DNA from 3 places in the Actinoplanes sp. NBC_00393 genome. Region 2 is predicted to be linked to each of the others. Evidence: riboswitches for the same ligand, from Rfam matches in the RefSeq annotation. Region 2 holds a riboswitch; each other region holds the start of a gene.
The links. A riboswitch is a leader RNA that binds a small molecule or an ion and turns the genes downstream of it on or off. The one in region 2 is predicted to bind cyclic di-AMP.
Positions count from the first base shown of each region.

Region 1: linked by a shared signal. The riboswitch ahead of OHA21_RS41295 (coiled-coil domain-containing protein) and the one ahead of OHA21_RS37935 (C40 family peptidase) in region 2 are both predicted to bind cyclic di-AMP.
Region 3: linked by a shared signal. The riboswitch ahead of OHA21_RS03515 (C40 family peptidase) and the one ahead of OHA21_RS37935 (C40 family peptidase) in region 2 are both predicted to bind cyclic di-AMP.

Region 1 is NZ_CP107942.1:8,916,341-8,918,656, reverse strand. Features, by position in the region: gene OHA21_RS41300 (coiled-coil domain-containing protein) at 1-414, opposite strand, end outside; cyclic di-AMP (ydaO/yuaA leader) riboswitch at 413-547, opposite strand; cyclic di-AMP (ydaO/yuaA leader) riboswitch at 756-887, shown strand; gene OHA21_RS41295 (coiled-coil domain-containing protein) at 1,035-1,922, shown strand; gene OHA21_RS41290 (glycoside hydrolase family 65 protein) at 1,972-2,316, opposite strand, start outside.
Region 2 is NZ_CP107942.1:8,200,472-8,202,787, forward strand. Features, by position in the region: gene OHA21_RS37930 (flagellar M-ring protein FliF C-terminal domain-containing protein) at 1-929, opposite strand, end outside; cyclic di-AMP (ydaO/yuaA leader) riboswitch at 1,374-1,500, shown strand; gene OHA21_RS37935 (C40 family peptidase) at 1,507-2,094, shown strand; gene OHA21_RS37940 (heavy metal translocating P-type ATPase) at 2,190-2,316, opposite strand, start outside.
Region 3 is NZ_CP107942.1:783,725-786,040, reverse strand. Features, by position in the region: gene OHA21_RS03515 (C40 family peptidase) at 1-941, opposite strand, end outside; cyclic di-AMP (ydaO/yuaA leader) riboswitch at 958-1,092, opposite strand; gene OHA21_RS03510 (M56 family metallopeptidase) at 1,216-2,124, opposite strand; gene OHA21_RS03505 (BlaI/MecI/CopY family transcriptional regulator) at 2,121-2,316, opposite strand, start outside.

The sequences.
Region 1 (2,316 bases), 720 kb from region 2:
GGTGGCCAAAGTCTCGGCCCGGTCCAGGAAGGTGTCGCTCGAGTTCGCGGTGATCAGGGCGGACATCGGACCGAGCCGGCCCGACGTGTACGCCTGCTGGGCGATCTCGTCGAGGGCCTTCTGCTGGGGGCCGAGGGCGGCATCCAGCCGCTTGATCTCGGCGGCCAGGTCGGTCTGCCGCTTCTGGGACTTCTTGAGCTTGGCCTTCGCCTCCACGAAACCGCTGGAGGCCGCTTCGAGTTGTTCGACGAGGGACTTGGAACCACCCTCACCGTCGTCACCGGTGTCGCCCGGGGCGGCGAGGGGGCGGGGGGCCGCGGTGGCCGGCGTCGCGGCGACGGCCAGCCCGCACACGGCGACGAGCACCGCCAGCAGCGGTGCTAATCGCCGCGCAGTCTGATCCTGCACAGGCATTTCCTTCCGTCGGCCGCCGGCCGGGTTAGCTGACGGGTTCGGGACGAAGGAAATCCCTACCGCGGAACGCGGATTCACCCCGGAGAATGTGGTTCCCCGGCTCGCCGTAACGGCGATTAGGCGGCGGTCCCCGGTCGGGAACCGGCTCCGACCATACCCACTACATCGACAGATCGACAGTTCTCGTACGCACGGCAATTGGTCGCACACGGCAGGTGATCTGATTACAGAAAGTCGTTGCCCGGTAACGAATTTGACGGTTCCGTGGGTCCTGATGCGCGGCGATATCTCGGGTAAACTGGCCGCCGGTCCTGCCAGGACGGCACCGCCCCCGAGTTGCCGGCAGGCCGCCGCCCAATCGCCGAAAGGCGAGCCGGGGAACCAGGTCACTGGGGTGAATCCGCGTAATGCGGTAGGGATTGCTTCCGTCCCGAACCCGTCAGCTAACTCGGTCGGCGGTGACAAGGAAGGAACTGTTGATGACCGTAAGTCCCCGCCGGTGGCTGACACTTGCCCTGGCACCGCTCGTGGCTGTCGCATTGTTTGTGGCCCCCGCCACATCCGCGGCCGCGGCACCCGGTGGCAGTTCGCCATCTGCCGAGGACGAACCGGACGCGCTGATGTCGGACATGATGGAGTCGACCAACCGTCGCTTCGTCAACGCCAAGGCCGCCGTCAATGCGTCCCGAAAGAACCAGAAGAAGCTGGCGGCCGAGATGAAGGCTGCCGAGGGGCGACGCGACGCCCTGATTCCCGAGGTCAACTCGATCGCCCAGCAGCAATATCAGGTCGGCAACCTCAGCGCCGTCGGCTTCCTGCTGAACGCGAGCACGTCGAACGACTTCATGAGCAAGGCGATCTCCCTCGAGGAGATCAACAAGCTGCACGACAGCAAGCTGCGCGAGCTGAACTCGGCGATCGCCACGGTCACCGAGAGCAAGGCGGCCCTTGACGCCGAGCTCAAGAACGAGCAGCAGCAGCTGACCGCGCTGACGAAGCAGAAGGCGGCCGCCGACAAGCAGATCGACCTGCTCGGCGGTGGCACCGGCATCAACCGGACCATCACCGACGGTCTGGTCGACGCCAAGTCCAAGCCCGCCGAGGCAGCCCCGCGCAACGCCGACGGTGGCTTCTCGGCGGAGGGCTGCACGGAGAAGGACGAGACCACCAGCGGCTGTGTGACCAAGCGCACCCTGCACATGTACAAGGAAGTCCGCAAAGCCGGCTTCAAACGCTTCGTCGGCTGCCACCGCAACGGCGGACCGTTCGAGCACCCCAAGGGCCGGGCCTGCGACTGGTCCCTACAGAAGAGCGGCTTCTCCTCGGCGGACAGCAACGACGAGATGAAGTACGGCAACAACCTGACGGCGTTCCTGGTGCGCAACGCCGACAAGCTCGGCATCTACTACGTGATCTGGTACAAGCAGATCTGGTTCCCGGCAACCGGCTGGCGTGCGTACAGCGGGGTCAGTGACCACACCGACCACGTGCACGTCTCGATGCTCTAGCAGGCATATGAATGGCCCCCGCCCATCGGGCGGGGGCCATTTTCGTCGATCAGTGCACGGCGCGGCGCACCGGCGCCCGGCCGGCCGGCTGCGACGGCGCCGGGCCCACCGGCAGCGGCGGCGGGATCGCCATCGTCACCGGCCGCACCTGGGTCACCTCGAGCTCCTTGCCGTGGTGCAGCAGGGTGAGCCGGGCCTGGCCACCACCGTTGCGCAGCGAGTAGGTGACCTCCTCGGAGGTCACGTTCACCCGCAGCCGCAGGCCGCGCCAGAGCAGCGAGAACTCCAGGTTGTTGATCCGGCTGGGCAGGCGCGGGGCGAAGCTCAGCTGACCGTTGAAGTCACGCATGCCGCCGAGGCCGGCGACGAGCGCGATCCACGACCCGGCCAGTGA
Region 2 (2,316 bases):
GGGGATTCGATGCCGGGCTGCGCGACGGCGTTGTCGGTGGGAGTGGCTGTAGCGGTGCGCATGGGCATGGCGGCGACCGTCACCCGGTCGCCGCGGCCAGCATCAACACCGGCGGCTACGGCGATGAGTTCACGAACCTGAGCCAGGTCGAGGTTCGCCGCGGCGGCTTCGTCGACGACGACGGCGACGCTCAGTCTGATGATGTCGCCGGGGGCTTCACGGCGGGTCTCGTGCAGTTCGTCGAGGGCGTTGACGCGCGACGCACTGCTGCTGTCGTGCCGGGTGCCGCCGTTGTCGCCGATGTAGGAGCGCTCGCTGATCCGTTCGGACAGAGCGCCGGCGGACGGATCCTGCTGGTAGGTGGTGCTGGAGGTCGCGACCTGGTCGAGGTCGAGTTCCACGTTGGTGGTGACCGTCGAGCGGCCGGGGCCGAGCACGGTGTCCAGCATGTGCTGCAAAGCGTCGTCCAAGCGGTCCTGGAAGGCCGCGGTGGTGGCATCAGCGGCGAGCACCGCCCGGGTGAAGCCGCCGGTGGCCGGCGAAACGGTGTAGCCACCCGCGATCGCCTGCCGCTGCGCCATGGTGGCCGCGTATGCGGGCGCAGCGCCGAAACTCGCGCCTCCGGCCAGGGTCAGCGCCACGAGCGCGACGATCAGCCTCCCGGCACGCCCGCCGCGGGGCGACGTGCCCGTGCCCGGGGCAGACGGGACGAAGCGATTTCTCACAGCCTGCCTCTCACAGATTTTGAACGCCGATCGGCCGCCATCATGGGTGAGACTTCGTGGTCGGGCGATGCGGTTGATCGGGTCTGCCTCATCGCTCGACGGCACGGCCGGTTGAAAGGTCCGGTGGTTGCAGCTCGGTTGTATCGGCGCACCGACCGCCTTGGGCGAGGTCGTCGCCGCAACGGACACCATCCGGGCACTCACACCTGACCCCTTGCTTCAGGGATGGCCATCGGTTCGGGCGGCGAGCGTCGGACGGTCGGCCACGATCGACCGACCGGCAGTCGCGTCGGACGCGACAAACCGGGGAACACTGCCGGGGCCACCCACAGCTGCCACGTACGAGATGGAGTGTTCCCTTTCACAGATCAAAAACACTCTCGGTTCGCCATGCATGAGCAGCCCGTGTCGACAAACCTCGCACCGGTCTTCCAAATCGGACACGTCCCGACACGCCAGTCACTGAGTGTGATCACCTCCGGGAGCCGGGATCGGCGCCGACTGGGCTATCAAGGAGGGGCGGCGGGCACAGGCTCGCCGGTCGTGCCGACCTGGACCACGCCGAACCCTGCCCCGGTCCGGCGGCACAACCCGCATGACGAGTCATGAGGCAATCGGGGGCAGGGACGGGGGAACCACGAGCGGTCCTCGACCGGCACGCCGCACTGCGGCGGCCGGGACATGAGGACCTTGGGGTGAAGCCGCCAGCGTGCGGCCGGGCAACCTTCGCGCCCGAATCCGACAGCTAACCTCGCAGGCGTGCCGGAGGGATTCCTTCACCGTGCGCGTAAGCACCCTGAGCCGGCCCACCCGCACCCTGGGAGTCGGCACTCTCGCCCTGTCCGTGGGTCTCGGTCTTCTGACCGGCGGGCTCGGCACACCACAGTCCGCCTCCGCCGCGACGGTCGCCACCACACAGGTGTCCTCCCAGACCAGCGTGGCGTTCAGCCAGACCGGCATCACCGCCAAGGCGGCGGCGTCCCAGGCCGCCCAGTCCAAGGCGGCGGCGTCCAAGGCGGCCGCGAACCGGGTCATGAACGAAGCGGCGAAGCACAAGGGCAAGAAGTACAAGTTCGGCGCCGCCGGCCCCAAGCGGTTCGACTGCTCCGGCTACACGATGTACGTCTACAAAAAGGCCGCGGGCAAGAAGCTGCCGCACAAGGCCCACCTGCAGCAGCGGTACGGCAAGGCCGTCGCCAAGTCCAGCGCCCGCCCCGGTGACCTGATCGTCATCCGTAAGGGCACGAAGGGCACGCACGCCGGCATCTACGCCGGTGGCGGCAAGATGTGGGCCGCGCCGCGAACCGGCAAGACGGTCACCAAGCAGAAAATCTGGAGCAAGAACTACGTGGTCCGGCGCCTGGTCTGAGTCGGCTCCCCAACCGACCGCGCACTGTTCCGGGCATCGAACAGCGCCGCCTGCACCCGTCCTTGGCGGAGGTGCAGGCGGCGCTGTCGTACGCCCTACTTCGTGATGCTGGTGAAGCGGCGCAACCTGAGGCTGTTCGCGACGACGAACACCGAGCTGAACGCCATCGCCGCGCCGGCGATCATCGGGTTGAGCAGCCCGGCCGCGGCCAGCGGCAGGGCC
Region 3 (2,316 bases), 4.0 Mb from region 2:
ATCGGGCCGCGATCGATCGACGCCATCCGCACGTGGTCGCCCGTGTGCGGCGCGTGCACCACCTTGCCGCCGCCGATGTAGAGGGCGACGTGGTGCAGGTCCGAGTAGTAGAAGACCAGGTCACCCGGCTTCAGCTCGGCACGGCTGACCGGTGAGGTGGATCCCCACTGGTCTTTCGTGTAGTGCTCGAGGTGGACGCCGACCGAACCCCAGGCCTCCTGCGTCAGGCCTGAGCAGTCGTAGCTGTTCGGGCCGTTGGAGCCGAAGACGTAGGGCTTGCCGATCAGGTCGCACGCCTTCTGGGCCGCGCGACCACCCTTGTCGTTGGTGTACGTCACCGGGCACGGACCGGTCCGCAGCGGGCCGTCGTTGACGTCCGCCGTGCCGTACGCATCGATCCGCAGCTGCTGGAGGTCCTCGATCTCGCCCTCGATCGTCGTCTTCTTCGACGCCAGATCCTTGTCACGGACGGCGATCTCGGAGGCGAGCTGGTCCACCTTCGCCTTGTCGGCTGCGTACTTGTCGCGCAGCCGCGCCACGTCGGCGATCGACTGCTCCCGGTTGTAGGCCAGCTGGTCGAGGAGGGTGAGCTTCTCGGTCAGGCCGTCCGGGTCGCCACTCATGATCGCGTTGAGCGCGCTCGGCGGCCCCTGCATGTAGGCGTCCACCGCGAGGCCGCGGACCTCGACCATGGCGGCGTCCACCTGGGCCTGCAGCGGGGCCAGGGTCTTCTCCAGCTGTTTCTGCTGCTTCTGCAGCTTCTTCAGCTTGCCGTGGACGTCGTTGTACTGCTCGATGACGGGTTCGAGCTTGTTCCACTCCGTATCGATCTTCTTCTCGATGTCGGAGGGGGTGGGCTCGGCGTGGGCAACGGCCGATCCGGTGAGCACGAGCCCAGCCGCGGCCACGGCGCAGATCAGGCCGCGCACAATCCGTTTCACGAAGGTGCGTTGTCCTTTCTTCCCACTCGGCCGCCGACCGGGTTAGCTGACGGGTTCGGGCGGGAAGCGCGCCCGGCCGCGTCGCCGCGGCTTCACCCCGGTTACCTGGTTCCCCGGTTCGCCCTCGCGGGCGACTAGGCGGTGGCTCGTCCAGATCGGCCGGATGGCCGATGGGGGGCTGTCGAACCGGGGACCACCGTACTCGGATCAAGGACGTAACTGAAGCGTGCCCACGTGGCGAAACCGTCCGCGCTTCGTCGGCTACTTTGCGTGATCAGAACGGCCAAGTGTTCAGGGCTTTGCCGAGCCAGGGGACGACCAGGACTACGGTGGGTAACACGAGTAGGCCTACCGCGGCGGTGGTCGCGGCGACGGTCAGTGTCGTGGAGCTACGGTCCGGGCCGTCCAGCCGGGCCAGGCGCCGGCGACGTGATTCACCCTCCGGGTCGGCGGCCACCTCCTCCGCCAGGGGGACGGCGTCGGCGAGACGAGCAAGCGCGGCCCGCAGCGGCGCCGGCCCGGTGCGGCGCCGCGCGGCATCATCGGCCACCATCTCCAACAGCAGGTGTACGGCGTCCAGCGGCGCCCTGCTCCGCAGCGGCCGGGGCACCGCCCGGTAGAACGCGGTGAACGACTCCATCACCAGCTCGTGCTTGTGCCGCAGGTGGGCGCGCTCGTGGGCGAGGACCGCGTCGACCTGTTCGGGGTCGAGCACCTGCAGGACGCCGTCGCTCAGGACCACGCGGGGGTCCCGGCCGGGGACGCAGTACGCCATCGGGAGGGGGCCGTCGAGTACGCGTACCTCGCCGCCCTTGATCTCTTCCCGGCGCTCCACCCGGTCGAGCAAGTCGACAAGCATCCGGTGCCGGGCGCGACGGGCCCGGGCCCGGTAGCTGACCCGGCCGAGCGAGATCAGCAGACGGATCACGATGGTCGCGGCCACCGCGAGGGAGAAGATCAGCGCGGCCACGGTCTCCGGGTGACGGGCGCCGGCGGCGCGGGTCACCTCTTCCGGGGCGGCGAGGACGACGCCGAGGGCGCAGAGCACCGCGGTCAGCGTGAGCGCCTGCCAGAGCAGGACGCCGGCGACCGGGGCACGGTCGAGCCAGCGGACGTGCGCCAGGATCCCCGGCGCGATCAGGGAGAGGGCGAGCCCGAGCGCGCCGAGCAGGAGGGCGGTCACCGCTCGGGGTTGCGCGCCGCTTCGATAGCCGCCTTGAGAGCGTCCGGGGGCAGCTGACCGACGAAGTACGCCAGGGCGGCGTCGCGGTCGGGGGTGGCGCTGAGCGCGTCGAGCATCAGCCCGGCGGTCATCTCCTCGCGGGTCTGCGCCGGCGCGTACCGATAAGCGCGGTCCGCCTTCTGCTGGGTCACG